Novosphingobium sp. G106: one gene and its partner. The protein of the gene in region 1 interacts with the protein of each later gene in a pairwise test. Links are inferred from orthologs where the notes say so. Each region holds a gene or a part of one and is shown on either strand. Other genes may lie near its edges.

Region 1 (3,165 bases):
AAGAGGCTTCGGCCACGCTCGGCGCCAACCGTTTCCAGACCTTTACCCGCGTGATCTTTCCGGCGATTGGCCCGGCGCTGCTGACCGGCTTCGCGCTGGCCTTCGCCCGCGGCGTCGGCGAATACGGCTCGGTGATCTTCATCTCGGGCAACATGCCCGGCAAGACCGAGATCGCGCCGCTGCTGATCGTCACCCAGCTCGAACAGTACAACTATGCCGGCGCCACCGCGATCGCGACGGTGATGATGTTGGCGAGCTTCGCGGTCCTGCTGCTGATCAACTGGATCCAGGCCACCTCGCGCGCGAGGGCCATCACATGAGGGTCCGCTCCACCACCGAAGACCGCCTGACGCAGATCTCGCTGATCGGCATCGCGCTCGCCTTCCTCGGCTTCTTCCTGCTGCTGCCGCTGATCGCGGTCTTCTCCGAAGGCCTTGGGAAAGGCATCGGCGCTTTCATCGAGGCGATCAAGAACCCCGATGCTCTGGCGGCGATCCGGCTGACGCTGATCATCGCGGGGATCACGGTGCCGCTCAACATGGTCTTCGGCCTCGCCGGCGCCTGGGCGATCACCAAGTTCAGCTTCCCGGGCAAGAGCCTGCTGATCACCTTGATCGACCTGCCCTTCTCGGTCTCGCCGGTCGTCTCGGGCCTGATCTTCGTGCTGCTGTTCGGTGCCCACGGCTATCTCGGCCCCTGGCTCCAGGCGCACGACCTGAAGATCATCTTCGCGGTGCCCGGCATCGTCCTGGCGACGCTGTTCATCACCTTCCCCTTCGTCGCACGCGAGCTGATCCCGCTGATGATGGAACAGGGCAAGGCCGATGAAGAGGCCGCGATCTCGCTGGGCGCCAGTGGGTTCCAGACCTTCTGGCACGTCACGCTGCCCAATGTGCGTTGGGGCCTGCTCTACGGCGTGCTGCTGTGCAACGCGCGCGCCATGGGCGAGTTCGGTGCGGTCTCGGTGGTCTCGGGCCACATCCGCGGCATGACCAACACGATGCCGCTGCATGTCGAGATTCTCTACAACGAATATGACTTTGTCGGTGCCTTCGCCGTGGCTTCGCTGCTGGCAGTGCTCGCGCTGGTGACGCTCGTCGCCAAGAGCGTGCTGGAGTGGCGGTTCGACGTTCACGGGGGGACAGGACATTGATTACGGTAAACCAAGTTACGAAGCGCTTCGGCGACTTCCCGGCGCTGCACGGCATCGACCTCAAGATCGAGCCCGGCGAGTTCATCGCCCTGCTTGGCCCCTCGGGCTCGGGCAAGACGACGCTTCTGCGCATCATCGCCGGCCTGGAATTCCAGGATTCGGGCCAGGTGCTGTTCAATGGCGAGGACATGTCGAAAGTCGGCGTGGGCGACCGCGGCGTCGGCTTCGTCTTCCAGTCCTATGCGCTGTTCCGCCACATGACCGTGGCCGAGAACGTCGGCTTCGGCCTCAGCGTCAAGAAGCGCCGCGACCGGCCCAAGAAGGCCCAGATCAAGGCGCGCGCCGAGGAACTGCTGCGCCTGGTCAAACTCGACGGGCTCGGCGACCGCCTGCCCAGCCAGCTGTCGGGCGGCCAGCGCCAGCGCGTCGCCCTCGCCCGCGCGCTGGCGATCGGGCCCAAGCTGCTGCTGCTCGACGAGCCGTTCGGCGCGCTCGACGCCAAGGTCCGCAAGGACCTGCGCCGCTGGCTGCGCGAGCTGCATCACCAGATGGGCCTGACCTCGATCTTCGTGACTCACGACCAGGAGGAAGCGCTCGAGCTCGCCGACCGCGTCGTGGTCATGGATCACGGCAAGATCGAGCAGATCGGCACGCCCGAGGAAGTCTACATGGAGCCGGCGACGCCTTTCGTCGTCGACTTCGTCGGTGAGACCAACAAGCTGCCCGACGGCAGCCACGTCCGCCCGCACGACATCGAGATCGTCGACAACGGCGCTTCCGAGGACAGCTGGAGCGTGGTCGTCGACAACGTCTTCCGCAAGGGCGGCGCCTGGCGCGTCGAGGGCGTGCTTGAAGGCAACGGAGTCATCGAGATCGATCTCGATGCCGACCAGCCCGCGCCGATGCTCGGCAGCACCATCCGGATCCGCCCGATCCGGTCCAAGAATTTCACACCGCAAGGAGCCCAGCCATGACCAGCAACCACCCCGAACAACAGCAGCCGCTGTCACCGGAAGCGGCGCGGATCCTCGAAGAGAGCATCATCAGCGTCCGCGAAGCCCTGACAGGCCTCAAATACGGCAACGTATCCCTCACCGTCCACGAGGGCCGCGTCGTCCAGATCGACGTGACCGAAAAGAAACGGCTCAAGCCGAACTGACCGGTCACCCGCGTTTCGTCACATCCCTTTCAACAACCCAAATCAAGACATCGCTGACTGCCAACCGGTCCACTGGAGGCGTCGAGATCTCTACCAGGAGAATAACGATGATTTCCCGTACCGTGTTGCTGGCCAGCGCCGCCGGCATAGCCCTTCTTGCGTCTCCCGCTTTTGCCGAAGACTCCGCAGCCGCCGATGCGGCCACAGCATCTTCCGCGAACAACGAAATCATCGTCACAGCCCAGCGCCGTGAGGAGAAAGCACAGGAAGTGCCGATCGCGCTGTCCGTGATCGGCGGCCCGGAGATCGACTCCAAGGGCGCGTTCAACATCAACCGCCTGCAGCAGAGCCAGCCTTCGGTGCAGTTCTATTCGAGCAACCCGCGCAACTCCGCGATCAACATCCGCGGTCTTGGCGCGCCGTTCGGCCTGACCAATGACGGCATCGAGCAGGGCGTGGGCTTCTATATCGACGGCGTCTACGTCGGCCGTGCCGGCGCATCGACTTTCGACTTCGTCGATATCCAGCGTGTCGAGATCCTGCGCGGACCGCAGGGCACGCTCTACGGCAAGAACACCACCGCCGGCGCCGTCAACGTCACTACCCGCGCGCCGAGCTTCGAGCCCGAAGGCCGTGTCGAACTGAGCAGCGGCAACTACTCCTTCATGCAGGCCAAGGCTTCGGTCTCAGGACCGATCGTCGCCGATACGCTCGCCGCCCGCCTCTCGGCATCCTACTCGAAGCGTGACGGCACGATCGACAACGTTCGAACAGGCGAGGACCTGCACCGCATGAACAGCTTCAGCACGCGCGGCCAGTTGCTGTGGAAGCCGTCATCCAGCCTCGATTTCAC
Region 2 (3,122 bases), 140 kb from region 1 along the record:
GCGCACTCTTGTCGTCGAGCTGGGCGATCATCGTCTCGGGATTGAGGCCGAGCGCGCGGATCGCTGAAGAGGCGCGCTCCGAACGCCGGTCGGCGAGGCGGGTCATGTTCTCGACGAAGGCGAGCTGGCGCGCTTCGATGCGGGCCAGGCCGGCGGCCTCGGGCAGCGCAGCGCTGACCTTGTCGACGGTCCGCTTGGCCTCGCTGCTGCTGTTGGAAACGGTTTCGCCGGCCTTGGCATCGGCTGGTAGCTCGCCGACCTGGCTCTCGACCATCTTTTCGATGAAGTCCTGCCGGCGGGCGAGGTCGGCGGCGGTCGCGTCGAGGTTCTTGCGGTAGGCGGAGACGCGGCTCTCGGCGGAGGCTACATCGGCTTCGCGGTTCAGCAGCGCCAACCGATTACGCGTCGACAGGATCTGCGAAATGGCGACACTCGCCATGGTGACGATCCAGGCCGCGAGCAATAGCGCGACGACGCCGGCGACCGCCATCTGCAGCCGCGAGGAAATCTTGATGAAACGGACCTGTCCCTGCGAACGCATGAAAAACTCGCGTTCGGGAAACACCGCCCGCAGGCGGCTCTGCATGCCGCCGGCAGTTGCAACTTTCAAAGCGACCCCGTGCTTATAGCCTTTTTACCCCACGGCTGGCGCGGCTAGCAGCTTCATTACCTAGGGGCGAATCCCTAGGGACGATTCACGCCGAGTCGAGCGCCGGTAGCGACGAATGGTGAAAAGTGCGCACAACGCGCGGGTTCGCGCCTCACATTTAGGTAACGATTTAGTTGGAGGGGCGATTCGCTCCCAACTCTATCGCCGGTCGGATACACTGCGGTGACAGGCGCGCCGCCGGGTGCTAGGCGCGGGATCATGGCTACGCAGACTCTCGTTACGGAAACCCCCGAGGCGCTCGTCGCCCGCATGGCCGAGACCGGCCGCGCCGCGCAACGTCGGTTGGCGCTTTTGTCCGACACCGAGAAGGCCGCTGCACTGCGCGCTGCCGCGCAGGCGCTCCGTGATGCCGAGGGCGAAATCCTCGCCGCCAACGCGCGCGACTATGCCGCGGGAGAGGCCAACGGCCTGACCGGTGCCATGCTCGACCGGCTGAAGCTCGATGCGAAGCGGCTGGCCGGCGTTGCCGATGCCGTGGCCCAGGTCGCCGAGCTGGCCGATCCCGTCGGCCAGGTCATCGATCGTAGCGAGCGACCCAACGGCCTCCGGCTCAGCCGGGTGCGTGTGCCGATCGGGCTGATCGGCATTATCTACGAAAGCCGCCCCAACGTTACCGCCGACGCCGCGGCCCTTGGCTTCCGCTCGGGCAATGCCGTGCTGCTGCGCGGCGGCAGCGAGGCGGTCAATTCCAACCGCGCGATCCACGCGGCGCTTGTCCGCGGGCTCGAATCGGTCGGCGCGCCCGTCGATGCGATCCAGCTCGTGCCCACGCAGGACCGTGCGGCGGTCGGCGCCATGCTGACCGCTGCCGGCCTGATCGACATGATCGTGCCGCGCGGCGGCAAGAGCCTCGTCGCGCGCGTCCAGGCCGATGCCCGCGTGCCCGTGCTCGCGCACCTCGATGGCATCTGCCACACCTATATTCATTCGTCTGCCGATCCGGAGATGGCGCGGACTATCGCGCTCAACGCCAAGATGCGGCGCACGGGCATCTGTGGGGCGATGGAGACATTGCTGCTCGACGCACTGTTTCCGCATTCGGCCGATGTCGTGACCGCATTGCTCGACGTCGGCTGCGAACTGCGCGGCGATGCCCGTGCCTGCGCGCTCGATCCGCGCATCCTGCCGGCAGCGGCCAACGACTGGGATACCGAGTACCTCGACGCGATCCTTTCGGTCGCGGTGGTCGACGGGCTCGACGCGGCGCTGGCGCATATCGCGCAGCACAGCTCACACCATACCGACGCGATCGTCACGGCCGACGACGCTGCGGCCGAGCGATTCCTCGATGAAGTCGACAGCGCCATCGTCATGGTCAACGCCTCGACCCAGTTCGCCGACGGCGGCGAATTCGGCCTCGGCGCGGAGATCGGCATCGCCACGGGCCGCCTCCACGCGCGCGGCCCGGTCGCGCTCGAAGGGCTGACGACCTACAAGTGGGTCGTGCGCGGAACCGGCCAAGTTCGTCCTTGAGCAGAGGATTGCCGCGCTACGTCGGCCTGCTCGGCGGCAGCTTCAATCCAGCGCACGGCGCGCATCGGCGGATCACGCTGTTCGCGCTCGATGCGCTGGAGCTCGACGAGGCCTGGTGGCTGGTTTCACCGGGCAATCCGCTGAAGCCTACGCAAGGCATGGCGCCGCTGTCCAAGCGCTTCGCCTCGGCCCGGCGGACGGCCCGCCGCGCCCCGATCCGGGTCTCGGCCGTCGAGCGCGAACTGGGTACGCGCTATACCGCCGAGACGCTCAAGAAGCTGCAGCGCCGCTATCCGAACCGGCGCTTCATCTGGCTGATGGGGGCCGACAATCTCGCCCAGTTGCACCGCTGGAAAGACTGGCGAAAGCTCGCCCGGTCCATGCCGATTGCAGTTGTCGCCCGTCCGGGGTATGATGAAGCCGCTGTCGCGAGCCCCGCGATGGCCTGGCTCAGGCGTTTCCGGACGTCCGCCGCCAGTATCCGCAACCGGACTGGATGGAGCGCTCCGGCGCTGGTGTTATTGCGTTTCGATCCCGATAGGCGTTCGGCCACGGCAATCCGCCAGGCCGATCCGCACTGGGCAGACAGCCTCGAAACAGGCGGTTTGCGCGACGGGGTAACGCACCGTTCCATCCCATCGGGTGCGGAATGAGCCCAAAGGGCAAACCCGCGAGCGCGCTGACTTCCTGCGGTAACATTTTCCGATCAATTCTTGACCGCGTAAGCGCGCTTCCCATTTGTCATAGTGTTATTTCAGAGGAGCAATTTCGACTTACATGAACCAGGCGCAATCCCAGCCGGCCGCCGCCGGCGCTGCCGCCCCCGCCCCAGCTTCTCCCGTCGCTGCTGAGCAAGACTCGCTGCACGCGCTGGTGCTGACCTCGCTTGACGACGATCAGGCGCAGGAGGTTGTCTCCATCCCGCTCGAAGGCAAGAGCACGATCGCGGACCACATGGTCATCGCCTCGGGCCGCTCGA

The links.
Region 2: the proteins of KRR38_RS21300 (region 1) and KRR38_RS20590 interact in binary tests that used the Escherichia coli proteins (3 or more experiments, as listed by UniProt). The link is inferred for Novosphingobium sp. G106 from one-to-one orthologs.

The regions. Positions count from the first base shown.
Region 1 is NZ_JAHOOZ010000001.1:4,429,756-4,432,920, reverse strand. What follows is about bases 139-3,138. They hold KRR38_RS21300 (sulfate/molybdate ABC transporter ATP-binding protein), read left to right. Parts: upstream 139-1,149; coding sequence 1,150-2,127; downstream 2,128-3,138. Other genes in these bases: KRR38_RS21290 (TonB-dependent receptor), read left to right, coding at 2,420-3,138; KRR38_RS21295 (YezD family protein), read left to right, coding at 2,124-2,312; cysW (sulfate ABC transporter permease subunit CysW), read left to right, coding at 317-1,153; cysT (sulfate ABC transporter permease subunit CysT), read left to right, coding at 139-320. In the rest of the region: more of cysT, read left to right, coding at 1-138; more of KRR38_RS21290, read left to right, coding at 3,139-3,165. UniProt on the Escherichia coli protein: Part of the ABC transporter complex CysAWTP involved in sulfate/thiosulfate import. Responsible for energy coupling to the transport system.
Region 2 is NZ_JAHOOZ010000001.1:4,291,812-4,294,933, forward strand. What follows is about bases 49-3,005. They hold KRR38_RS20590 (glutamate-5-semialdehyde dehydrogenase), read left to right. Parts: upstream 49-868; coding sequence 869-2,143; downstream 2,144-3,005. Other genes in these bases: KRR38_RS20585 (peptidoglycan DD-metalloendopeptidase family protein), read right to left, coding at 49-610; KRR38_RS20595 (nicotinate-nucleotide adenylyltransferase), read left to right, coding at 2,152-2,796; rsfS (ribosome silencing factor), read left to right, coding at 2,921-3,005. In the rest of the region: more of KRR38_RS20585, read right to left, coding at 1-48; more of rsfS, read left to right, coding at 3,006-3,122. UniProt on the Escherichia coli protein: Catalyzes the NADPH-dependent reduction of L-glutamate 5-phosphate into L-glutamate 5-semialdehyde and phosphate. The product spontaneously undergoes cyclization to form 1-pyrroline-5-carboxylate.